DNA from 4 places in the Salinicoccus roseus genome. Region 4 is predicted to be linked to each of the others. Evidence: riboswitches for the same ligand, from Rfam matches in the RefSeq annotation. Region 4 holds a riboswitch; each other region holds the start of a gene.

Region 1 (3,059 bases), 1.2 Mb from region 4:
TGTATTTCTTGACGACCTGCGAGACGATCGGCGCTTTGGACTGAGAGCCGACAAAGCCGAGCTTGAGTATTTTCGAGGTCGGGAACATCTCCCTGACCTCCTCGAATGACAGGGCCGTCTCCTCATCGTTGATGTCATCTTTGACAAAGCGTTTCGTCACGCCATGCTCCGGATTCTGGAACAGCTTTATCACCGGCCCTGTCTCCACGACCCGGCCATTTTCCATCACTGCCGCACGGTCGCATATCTTGCGGATGACATGCATCTCATGGGTGATGAGGACGATGGTGAGATCCATTTCATCACGGATCTTCACCAGCAGCTCGAGGACCTCGTCGGTCGTTTCGGGATCGAGCGCACTCGTCGCCTCATCACACAGAAGCACTTCCGGCCTGTTGGAGAGAGCCCGTGCAATGCCGACCCGCTGCTTCTGACCACCGGAGAGCTGGCTTGGGTAGTTATCTTCGCGCCCCGTGAGACCGACGAGGTCCACGAGCTCGGCTACACGGCGCGCACGCTCCTTCTTCGGTACACCGGCAATCTCCAGCGGGAAGCTGATGTTTTCGGCGACGGTCCGCGACCAGAGCAGGTTGAAGTGCTGGAAGATCATGGAGACCTTCTGGCGTTTCCTGAGCAGGTTTGCCCGGGTCATCGCACTGATGACATCTTCGCCGATCACCACTTCGCCCGAAGAGGGCTGTTCCAGCCCATTCAGCATTCTGATCAGCGTGGATTTGCCCGCACCAGAATAGCCGATGACACCAAATATCTCCCCTTCCTTGATATGGAGATTGACATCATCCACAGCCTGGATGGTATTGTTCTTTGTCTTGAAAACTTTCGTTGCTTTCTTTATATCGATCATACGTTTCACCCTGACTTGTATATTGGAAAGGTCGTACATTTTCCGTTCCACTAAAGAAATAAAAAGCCCACTCAAAAGTTGAGTAGGCACCGGTTTTATCCATCAGCCTCTCATCTTCGACCAGTCGATCAGTGAATTGGCACCTTGTCATAAAGACGGTTGCCGTGGTTTCATCGGGCACTTCCCTCCACCACTCTTGATAAGAGTTTCATTATTAGATTGTTAATAATACTATCATCCGCATTCCTATTCGTCAACAAGGAATTCATCGAACACTTCCGTCAGATGGGTCACCGACTGGAAGGCATATACTTCCCTGATCAGTCTGCCCTTCCTGAACAGAAGCAGTGCGGGCGCCGATCTGATTTCATACAATTCAATGAGATCCTTATGATAGTTCAAATTTATGGAAGTATATGAAAATCCCTTCATTTCAGAGACGATATCGAGCATCCTTTCCGCAATCTGGCAGTTGGCACATATCGGCGCATAGCCATAGAGCACGAACGTCTCCTCAGATTGAATACGGCTGGTAATATCGATTGTCCTTGGTTCTTTCATCATTACTGAACTTACCTTTCATGATCAAGCTTGTATCTACATAGAAATCGTGTCTCATAAGGAGGTTTGCCAAGTAGTCGCGTGGGCAGCGGCCCACTTCACCGAATTTCGGGTCAATATATATGTGAGTACTTTCACTCAGATGTTTTTTAAACCATTTCCTGATGTTTTTTCCCTCTTTGTCCGCGTCGGACAGGATATAGATGTCGGAGCCATTCAGCTGGTCGAGAATCTCATCCAATTTTGAGATTCCCATTGTACCATGGGTGCATATGATCTGTACAGGTTCAATCAATACTTCTTCGATGCGCCGCTTATCCGTCTTTCCTTCGACAATGAGCACTTTATCGGAAAAATACATTGTATTCACCCCTGGTATCATATTTGAAAAAAAACTCCAGACGATGTCCAGAGTTTCAGTTTTTATGCATCCACCATTTCTTCGTAGGCATCCGCATCCATCAGTTTATCAAGTTGTGATTCATCGGACAGTTCAATGACCACCATCCATGCTTCCTCATAAGGAGATTCATTGACAAGCTCAGGGCTGTCCTCGAGTTCTTCATTGATTTCGACTACTGTACCACTGAGCGGCGCATACAGTTCGGATACCGTCTTAACGGACTCCACACTGCCGAACGATTCCCCAGTAGTAATTTCATCGCCTTCAGCAGGCAGCTCCACAAATACGATATCACCGAGTTCGGATTGGGCGAATTCCGTAATACCGATTGTTGCCTTGCCATCTTCAAATTTGACCCATTCATGGTCTTCTGAATACTTGAATTCTTTAGGTGTTGCCACGACAAAAACCTCCTTTTTCTTATACACTTATATAATCTCATAGTTCACACTATTTAGGCAAGGCTAATTCTGGCTGTTCACAAATTGTTTGTATTCCTCTTCCTTGAAGCCGAGCACTACGCTGGAGCCGTCATAGAGAAGGGGGCGCCTGATCAGCATGCCGTCTGTTGAAAGCAGTTCAACCTTCTCCTCTTTCGTCATTTCATCGAGACGTTCCTTGAGGCCGAGTTCCTTGAACTTCTTGCCGCGCTTGTTGAAGAATTCGTCGATATCCCTGCCCGAGCGCTCCACCAGTTCGGACAGTGTGCCGGCTGCCGGCGGCTGCTTCACCATGTCTATGCTCTCGAATTCAACGTCATTTTCCTGCAGGAACTTCTTTCCTTTGCGACAGGTCGTGCATTTCGGGTATTCATATAATGTAATCATCCATTACCTCCAGAAGGGTTGTTATCCATAATATACTTGCAAATAAATGCATATTGCAAGCGGAATCGGACTGCCCGTTTCATATTCCGTCCGAAAGATGATAAAATGGATGATAATCACACTGTTAAAGGAGCATTGATAATGGAAGCAATCAGACAATATGATGACTATAGCAAGAAAATACAGGGCGATGACAAGATCATCATCAAATTCTTCGCCGACTGGTGCCCGGACTGCACACGCATGAACATGTTCATCGATCCGATCCTTGAGGAATACAAGCACATCGACTGGTATGAACTGAACCGTGACGAAGTGCCGGAAGCGGCGGATGAAAATGATGTCATGGGCATCCCGAGCCTGCTCGTCTTCCAAAATGGGGAGAAGCTCGCGCATCTCCACT
Region 2 (3,059 bases), 540 kb from region 4:
TGCATGCCATCTTCAGCTACCTTCAGGGGATCGTGCTGCAGAAATCGGGCGCCCTTGTAGTGCAGGACATCCGCAACGATGTCTTCCGGCATGTGCAGAAGCTGCCGATCCGCTACTTCGACGATCTTCCGGCCGGCAAGGTGGTCTCCCGGATCACGAATGATACGGAATCCATCCTGCATATGTTCTCAGAGGTGCTGCCGATGTTTCTGGTGAGCACTCTGACCATCGGCGGCATTACGGCAGTGACATTCGTCATCAACTTCTGGGCGGGACTTGCCATGCTTGTGGTCATCCCTTTCGTCCTCATATGGATGGTACTCTACAGGAAGTATTCGGAAGGCTACAATCATATGCGGCGGGAGCGGAACAGCGACATCAACGCCATGCTGAATGAATCGATCAGCGGCATGCCGATCATCCAGGCCTTCAACAGGGAATCCGAGGTGACGGAGGAGTTCAAAAATCTGAACGATGGCTATGTCAGAAGTTCGAACAGCCTGATCAGACTTGAAAGTGCCACCGGAGAGAACCTTATGGGGACCATCCGTTCCTTGCTGTTCGCTGTGATGGTCTACATTTTCGCATCCGCCTTCCTCGACGGGTCGGCGGCCATGTCGGTCGGTACGATGTACATCCTGGTCGATTACATTACACGCTATTTCAACCCGCTGTTCGAAATCATCCGCCAATTGGATGTATACGAGCAGGCGCGGGTGGCGGCGCTCAAAGTGTTCGAACTGCTTGATGCGCAGGCAGAAGATGATGACACCGGTGTGCTCGGGGAATTCGATGGACATATTGCCTTCGAACGGGTTGGGTTTTCATATGATGGCACACACAAAGTACTCAAGGACATCAATATGGAAGTATCACCAGGAGAGACGGTGGCGCTTGTCGGCCATACAGGGTCCGGCAAAAGTTCGATCATCAACCTGTTGATGCGGTTCTATGACCCGACTGAGGGCACCGTACGCTTCGATGGAAAGGATGTCCAAACCATCGGCAAGCAGTCTTTGAGGCAGCACATCTCTATTGTACTCCAGGATCCCTTCATCTACAGCGGAACGCTGCTGTTCAACCTCAGATTGAACAATGCCGATATTACGGAAGTGGAGGCAGAGGCAGCACTCAAGAATGTAGGTGGGACTGAGATGCTCTCCAGACTGCCGGATGGCGTGCATACAGAACTTGCAGAACGCGGTTCGACACTGTCCCTTGGGGAACGGCAGCTGATTTCATTCGCACGTGCCCTGGTGTTCGATCCGAAGGTGCTCGTACTGGATGAGGCGACAAGCAACATCGATTCGGAGACGGAACAGATGATCCAGCATGCCATGAAGGTGGTAAGCCGGAACAGGACGACATTCATCATTGCACACAGACTCTCGACGATCCAGCATGCAGACCAGATTCTGCTGCTTGATGGCGGCCGTATTGTCGAGCGGGGGAGTCACGAGGCACTCCTCAAATCGGGCAGGGAATACGCCAAGATGTACACCATGCAGGTGGCCCATGTATCCGGAGTGGAATAATTGTGGCAGCCAATATTTTGAAATTTGACTTTTCTCCCACATTAATGTAGAGTGATGAGCATTCAATTGAATACTTTTATCCAGAGAAGTGGAGGGATTGGGCCCTGTGAAGCTTCAGCAGCAGGCCGGTAGGTACTGTGCTAAATCCCGCAAGCCTCAGGCTTGGCAGATAAACGATTGAAGCCATTTGCCTTTGGGCAGGTGGCTTTTTAATTTCAGGAAGGAAGTGGTGGAATGGCAATTGTGCTTGAAGATGTGTCGAAGACATATGAAGTCAAGGGGAAGAGGATCGAGGCTTTGAAAAAACTTTCCCTGACGATAGAGGAAGGGGAGATATTTGGACTGATCGGCTTTAGCGGGGCAGGGAAGAGTACGCTGCTCAGACTGATCAATCTGCTTGAGGCACCGAGTTCCGGCAAAGTGAACGTGAACGGGACTGAGCTTGGAAGTCTGGCGGGGGAGGACCTCAGAATCCGCCGGCAGAAAATCGGCATGATCTTTCAGCAGTTCAATCTGATCGAATCGAAGACGGTCTATCAGAATATTGAATTCGTTCTTAAGGCAAGCAAGTATGACAAAAAGAAAACGCGGGGACGGATCGAGGAACTTCTCGACCTTGTCGGACTCGGCGACAAGGCGGACAGCTATCCGAAAAATCTGAGCGGCGGCCAGAAGCAGCGTGTCGGCATCGCACGGGCCCTTGCGAACCATCCGGATGTCCTGCTGTGCGATGAAGCGACCAGTGCACTCGACCCTGATACGACGAAGACCATCCTGAAACTTCTGAAGCGGATCAATAGGGAGCTTGGCATCACAATCGTCTTGATCACCCATGAAATGGAAGTCATAAAGGAAGTTGCAGACCGTGTCGGCGTCATGACGGAAGGCGAAGTTGTAGAGATCGATGACGTCTACAGCATATTCAGCCATCCGAAGCATGATGTGACGAGGGGCTTCGTACAGGATATATATGATTTTGTCATCCCGTCCCATATCGACGTGAACGATCGTTCCGAAGTGATTACGATCAAATTCCTCAACGAGCATGCTGAGGCGAACTATGTGAACCAGCTCTACCGCCATTTTGAATGTGACATCAGCATTCTGAACGGACGCATCGAATACATACATGATATGCCTCTCGGCTTCCTGATGCTCCACATCAAGGGCGAACCGGATGAGATAGGGCGTCTGAAAAGCTTCATCGATGAATCCAAAGGAATAGAAAGGGCTGAAATCTATGCAGAGATTGACTGAGATTGCACCGCTCCTTTACCGTGCACTGCTTGAGACGACACTGATGGTTTCCATCTCCATCTTCTTTGCGGTGCTGCTCGGGCTGCCGCTCGGCATACTGCTCTATATCACGGCGAATCCGCTGCTGTTTCGGATAAAGCCTTTGAATCAGTTTCTGGGCGCAGTGACCAACGTCATCCGCTCATTCCCATTCATCATACTGATTGTCGCAATCATGCCGATTGCGACATGGCTGACGAACAGTTCGCATGGTCCCGTATTTGCAAG
Region 3 (3,059 bases), on a different contig from region 4:
TCGCATCCATATCCACCTGGGTGTGACGTGACTGGGGCACCTGATACACATCATCAAACCCTCTGAGAAGGGGATGGGTCGGCATCAGGTTATTATAGTCGAAGACGCCGAACAACTTGGTGGGCAGAATTGATTTCTGTATGCCAAAGTAGTGGTTCAAGGCGAATTGGGCGCCCCAACAGATGAAGAATCTGGAGAAGACGTGGGTTCTTGACCACTCGATGATGTCACGCAGTTCTTCGATGTAATCGACTTGATCAAAATCGAGCTTCTCCACTGGTGCACCTGTGACGATCATGCCATCATAACGCCGGTTGCGTACCTCTTCCAAATTGTGGTAGTACTTCTGAAGGTGGCTGGTCGGCGTATTTTTGCTGTGGTGTGTGGTCATATACATAAAATCGATATCTATCTGCAACGGTGTATTGCCCAGAAGGCGCAAAAGATGAAGTTCCGTTTCCTCTTTTTTAGGCATCAGGTTCAAAATCAACATACGCAGCGGACGTATATCCTGTGTATGCGCACGGGTCGCTTCTATTGTATATACATTTTCCTTATGGAGGCGCTCCCGTACCGGGAGGCCTTCAATGATTTTTATAGGCATTTAAATCGCATCCAGACCTTTTTTTAGATCGTCTATGATGTCATCCACATGCTCCAATCCGACAGACAGACGGATCATTTCCGGTCTTACCCCCCCTGCCAACTGCTCATCTTCCTTAAGCTGGGAATGGGTGGTGGAAGCGGGATGGATGACGAGTGACTTGGCATCCCCGACATTCGCAAGCAGTGAGAAGAGTTCGAGGGATTCTATGAACGTCTTTCCGGCTTCATATCCGCCTTTGACACCGAATGTAAATATGGAAGAAGCACCTTTCGGCAGGTATTTCTTCTGGAGCTCATGATACTCGCTGGATTCGAGGCCAGCATAGTCGACCCATTCCACTTTATCGTGGTTTTCCAGGAATTCTGCAACGGCCTTTGCATTCTCCACGTGCCTTTCCATCCGGAGTGATAATGTTTCGATTCCTTGCGTGAGCAGGAATGCATTGAATGGAGAAAGTGCTGCTCCGGTGTCCCTGAGCAGGGTAGTACGGATCTTGAACGCATAGGCAGCTGGGCCGAATGCCTCAGTGAAGACAAGGTCGTGATAGGAAGCATCCGGCTCCGTCAGTCCAGGGAATTTTCCGTTATCCCAGTTGAAGTTTCCGCCATCAACGATTACACCTCCGATGGAAGTGCCATGGCCGCCAAGGAATTTTGTGGCCGAATGGACGACTACATGTGCGCCGTGCTCGATTGGACGGCAGAGGTACGGAGTGGCGAATGTGTTATCCACGATAAGTGGTATACCATTATCCTCCGCGATTTTCGCTAATGCCTCCAAATCTTCCACGTTGCCTTCCGGATTGCCGATGGTCTCTACAAAGATCGCTTTGGTGTTCTCCTTGATTTCACGTGAAACGTTCTCAGGATCTTTCGCATCGACAAGACTCGTCTCGATACCGAACTTTTTGAATGTATGGGTGAACAGTGTGTGAGTACCCCCATATAGGCTGGCAGAGGAGACGATATGATCCCCGGCATTTGCTATAACCTGTATGGCGTATGTAATGGCAGCCATGCCGGATGCAACGCCAAGGCCGGCAACTCCACCTTCGAGTTCTGCAACACGCGTCTCCAAAGCGGCAGTCGTTGGATTCATGATACGGGTATAGATGTTGCCTACATCTTGCAGGCCGAATAGTTCTGCAGCATGCTTAGTATCGTCGAATACATAGGAAGTCGTCTGATAGATGGGAAGCGCGCGTGAATTTGTGGTAGGGTCCACTTCTTGTCCGGCATGAAGCTGTTTAGTTTCGAAGCGATGATTCTCTGTCATTGTTTCATTCCTCCAGTAATATATTATAAAAAAGAGCCTGCCCAAAGATTAAGGGAGACTCTCGAGTCACTCATCTTTCAGGAACGTACCTGTTGGATTTAGCACCTTACTTAAAAGGTTGCCGGGCTTCGCAGGGCCAATCCCTCCACCACTCTGGATAAGCAAATATTTGATTAGGGACTATGTTACTATAATGGAGGACAATTTGTCAAACACTTTTAAAAATTTAAATAATGGAGAGGAGGAGAGGATATGATCGATTTCCTGGTCATCATTCTGATGGTCATAGCTCTTGTGCTTTTCGTTTTGAGCCGTTATCAACTAGGCAGGACGACAAAAAGCATGGCCGCCCATAATTATGCTCAAGAACTGTATAACCGAGTTTCAAAAGCGCATGGGGCGGGGAAGACGAAAGAGGAGATTATTGCAATGATGAAGAAGGACTATGGACTCGATGAGGATGAAGCGGAATACATATATCATCGGACACCAGATATCCAGAAGGAGGATAAATCATGAAAATCGTAAAGCCTGAAGCGTTGAACTATGGAAGTGGCCCCAGGGCAGTCATGCTGCTCCATTCCTTCACCGGAACGGTCAGGGACATGAAGCCGTTGGCCCAGCACCTTGAGCAGCACGAATATACCGTCCATGTACCAAGCTTCGAGGGACATGGCATGGGACCGGAGGTACTTGTACAGAGCAGCCCTGAAGATTGGTGGAAAAATGTATTGGATGGATATGATCAGCTCAAGGATCAAGGGCATGAAAGCATAGCAGTCGGCGGTGTTTCCCTGGGCGGTGTGCTCGCCCTCAGGGCAGCCGAGGAACTCGACAGCATCAATGGCATTGTGGCCATGTCTGTGCCCCAGGGCAGAGATGTTGGGGATATAAATAGAAGAGTCCTGAACTATACGAGGAACTTCCTGAAGTTTACTGGGGAAGATGATGAAAAGATCATGGAGAGGGTCCAGTACTACAAGGACAATCCGATGGAAAGCCTGGATGACTTCCGGAAGCTGATCGACGAAGTACATGGGAATCTTGGAGATATTGGTGTTCCGGCAGCAGTCAAGTATGGAGGGAAGGATGCGGAAGCATACATGGACAGTGCGAAACATATATATGATGGCATTGGCCATAATGAAAAGACATTGCAGTCCTATGCGGACACCGG
Region 4 (3,059 bases):
CCTCGGCAGAACCATCAGATAATGTGCTTAAACTTTCATCTTCAGTCAATGCGGCTTCAAATTCCGTCTGCAGACGATTTTCCAAATCAGCCAGCTGTGTGAATGATTCCATGACTGACGTCTGCAGTTCCTCTATGTCTGACAATGATGTCTGTGCCTTTTCGGCCGGGCTGCTGCATCCTGCGAGCATCAGTAATGTGGCGGCCAGGATAACGGCGGCCATATTACGATAATGGAAAGGCATAGTTCATCTCCTTTATATATGTATTCCCATAAATTATAGCAATGCTTGCATATATAGTAAATTACAATATCGACCTTCTCACTATGAAAAAACGGTCTGGAGCCAATAGTTGGCTCCAGACCGGTCTGAAAGGAATATCTTCATCTTCTATGCCTATTCACTTTTTTCGGAGAACTGGAGCTCAAGCTGTGCCTTTACATCCTTGCTCACCAGTACACCGCCTGTTTCCAGCTGCTGGTTCCATGTCAGTCCGAATGCTTCACGGTTGATTGTGAACTCGGCTTCGAAGCCATGGACTTCCTGGCCCCAGGGGTTTGTACCCTTACCGTTGTACTGGAGGTCGATTGTCATTTCCTTCGTGATGCCGTTCATCGTCGTCTCACCCGTCACCGATACAGTATCCCCGGACTTAGTGACATTACTCGATTTGAACGTGATTTTCGGATTCTTTTCCACATTGAAGAAATCTTCTGATTTCAAATGTGCGTCCCGGTCTTCATTTTTGGTGCTTATGCTGTTTACATCTATTTCTGCATGAACTTCGGCATCCTCGAAAGTTTCGAGATTGTTTGTTTTCACTTCAAAATGAAAATCTTCGAAGTGCCCCTTCACCTTTGATACCATCATGTGCTTTACCTGGAATCCCACTTCGGAGTGGGCTGGATCTGTTACGAACGTTGTCATCATTAAAAACCTCCAATAATATTATCTCTAATTCAAGATAATTATATTTTACACCACTTACTTACTTTATGCAAGTTAATTATTAAATATATATAATAATGATCTCAGGAGGATACTTGACAGAAAATTCTTTATCCTTTAGAGTATGATGTAATATAATAATTGATACTCTTATCGAGAGAGGTGGAGGGACTGGCCCGATGAAACCTCAGCAGCGGACCCCAGGTACCGTGCTAATTCCAGGAGCACTGCTCGAAGATGAGATGAATGGATGATCATCATCCCCAATTTATCCACTTCGGACAATTGGGGATTTTATTATATTAATATTATTGGAAAGAGGGATCAGCATGACGAAAACGGCAGTCGAAGCACCATTCAGGGCAGATCACGTGGGGAGCCTGCTGCGGCCCGACAGCATACATAGGGCGCGCAAAGACCATCAGGAGGACAGGATCTCCTATAAACAGCTGAGGGAAATCGAGACCGAAGAGATCAGGAAAGTGGTCGACAAGCAGATTGAAGTGGGACTCAAGGCGGTCACCGACGGCGAATTCAGAAGGCGCTTCTGGCATACCGATTTCCTTGAACACCTGGACGGCGTGGAAGGATATGTGCCCGATACAGGCTTCCAGTTCGACGGCATCGAGACCGAACGGTATGATGTACGTGTCACAGAAAAAATCGCATTCAATAAAGAGCATCCGCATATAAAGGACTTCATCGAATTCAAGGAGATCGTGGGCGACCGGGCGGTACCTAAACAGACGATTCCAAGCCCGAACCAGATGTTCAATGCCGGCATACGGAACCAGGATATATATCCCGATGTCGAAGCATATGCCAAGGACGTCATCAAGGCCTATCAGGATGCGGTACAGGCGTTCTATGATGCAGGGTGCCGCTATCTCCAGTTCGATGATGTATACATTGCCGGACTCAATGCGCCGGAGATCCCATTCAATGACAGCGGCTATGACAGGGAATCCCTGATCCATCTGGCACTGAGGGTGCTGAACGGCGTACTTGAAAAGAAACCTGAGGACATGGTCATCACCACACATTTATGCCGCGGAAATTACAGGTCGAAATGGGCATTCGAGGGCAGCTACGCCAAAATCGCCCCCGTGCTCTTTGCCAAAGAGAAGGTTGACGGATTCTTCCTCGAATATGACGATGACCGTTCCGGAGACTTCGAACCGCTCTCCTACATTCCTAAAGAAGGCCCGCGGGTCGTCCTTGGACTGTTCACCTCAAAGCATGGTGAGCTCGAGGATGAAGATGTGATAAGGGAACGCGTTGCGGAAGCATCGAAATATGTTTCCAAAGATCAGCTCTGCCTGAGTCCCCAATGCGGTTTCGCCTCTACACACCACGGCAATGAACTTACTGAAGATGCCCAGTGGAAGAAGCTTGAATATATCGTATCGCTTGCAGAGAAACTTCTGGAAGAATAGAAATAAGGCCCCGTTGAGGGCCTTATTTTTATGGATGCTGTAATGTCCGGTTGAAGAATTCGAGTATCTTGCTGTTCATGTCATCGATGTTCTCCTGATGCATGTAGGTATGCCCCTCGTTTTCATATGCCGTGAACCCGACATACTGCCCGTTCTCCTTCATCGCCTCCACCATCTGGACCGATTCGCTGTATGGGACACGGGCGTCGTGGTGGCTGTGGAAGACCATCAGCGGCACCGATATATCCTTGCTTCTCGAGAGGGGCGAGATGTCGTCCAGAAACGCACCTGATTCTTCTATCGAGCCATATTCTGCAGCACGCAGCGCCCTTCTCCATGGCGGTGTATGATCTAGGAAGGTCCTGAGGTGCGAGATGCCGACGATATCCACTGCAGAGGCCCAAAGTTCGGAATGATGGGTAACCAGAAGAAGCGTCATCAGCCCGCCATAGCTCCTGCCCATCACCGAGATTCGGGAGTCTTCGGCCATTCCACCCTCCATCAGATGACGCCTCAGTTCGATGACATCCTTCATCGCATCCAGGCGCTTCTCCTTGTCATCAGCTTTAAGATAGCTGCGACCATAGCCCTTGCTGCCCCTGATATTCGGCACAACGACCTGGAAACCTGCTCTGTTCAGCTGGTAATAGAGCGCATTGAATTCCGGTCTGGCC

Evidence for each region. A riboswitch is a leader RNA that binds a small molecule or an ion and turns the genes downstream of it on or off. The one in region 4 is predicted to bind S-adenosylmethionine.
Region 1: it holds a riboswitch for S-adenosylmethionine, as region 4 does, so the genes downstream of both, EDC33_RS06145 (methionine ABC transporter ATP-binding protein) here and EDC33_RS00135 (5-methyltetrahydropteroyltriglutamate--homocysteine S-methyltransferase) in region 4, are expected to answer to the same signal.
Region 2: it holds a riboswitch for S-adenosylmethionine, as region 4 does, so the genes downstream of both, EDC33_RS02910 (methionine ABC transporter ATP-binding protein) here and EDC33_RS00135 (5-methyltetrahydropteroyltriglutamate--homocysteine S-methyltransferase) in region 4, are expected to answer to the same signal.
Region 3: it holds a riboswitch for S-adenosylmethionine, as region 4 does, so the genes downstream of both, EDC33_RS11720 (O-acetylhomoserine aminocarboxypropyltransferase/cysteine synthase family protein) here and EDC33_RS00135 (5-methyltetrahydropteroyltriglutamate--homocysteine S-methyltransferase) in region 4, are expected to answer to the same signal.

Annotation. Positions count from the first base shown of each region.
Region 1 covers NZ_RKQJ01000001.1:1,213,123-1,216,181, forward strand. The annotation lists gene EDC33_RS06145 (methionine ABC transporter ATP-binding protein) at 1-865, opposite strand, end outside; SAM riboswitch class I at 973-1,071, opposite strand; gene EDC33_RS06150 (thioredoxin family protein) at 1,112-1,429, opposite strand; gene EDC33_RS06155 (toprim domain-containing protein) at 1,380-1,787, opposite strand; gene gcvH (glycine cleavage system protein GcvH) at 1,850-2,230, opposite strand; gene EDC33_RS06165 (Spx/MgsR family RNA polymerase-binding regulatory protein) at 2,294-2,656, opposite strand; gene EDC33_RS06170 (thioredoxin family protein) at 2,798-3,059, shown strand, end outside.
Region 2 covers NZ_RKQJ01000001.1:540,443-543,501, reverse strand. The annotation lists gene EDC33_RS02915 (ABC transporter ATP-binding protein) at 1-1,535, shown strand, start outside; SAM riboswitch class I at 1,609-1,711, shown strand; gene EDC33_RS02910 (methionine ABC transporter ATP-binding protein) at 1,770-2,792, shown strand; gene EDC33_RS02905 (methionine ABC transporter permease) at 2,776-3,059, shown strand, end outside.
Region 3 covers NZ_RKQJ01000004.1:133,493-136,551, reverse strand. The annotation lists gene EDC33_RS11725 (homoserine O-succinyltransferase) at 1-604, opposite strand, end outside; gene EDC33_RS11720 (O-acetylhomoserine aminocarboxypropyltransferase/cysteine synthase family protein) at 605-1,882, opposite strand; SAM riboswitch class I at 1,950-2,046, opposite strand; gene EDC33_RS11715 (hypothetical protein) at 2,135-2,401, shown strand; gene EDC33_RS11710 (alpha/beta hydrolase) at 2,398-3,059, shown strand, end outside.
Region 4 covers NZ_RKQJ01000001.1:3,743-6,801, reverse strand. The annotation lists gene EDC33_RS00145 (YkyA family protein) at 1-244, opposite strand, end outside; gene EDC33_RS00140 (YceI family protein) at 398-928, opposite strand; SAM riboswitch class I at 1,097-1,193, shown strand; gene EDC33_RS00135 (5-methyltetrahydropteroyltriglutamate--homocysteine S-methyltransferase) at 1,279-2,385, shown strand; gene EDC33_RS00130 (alpha/beta hydrolase family protein) at 2,414-3,059, opposite strand, start outside.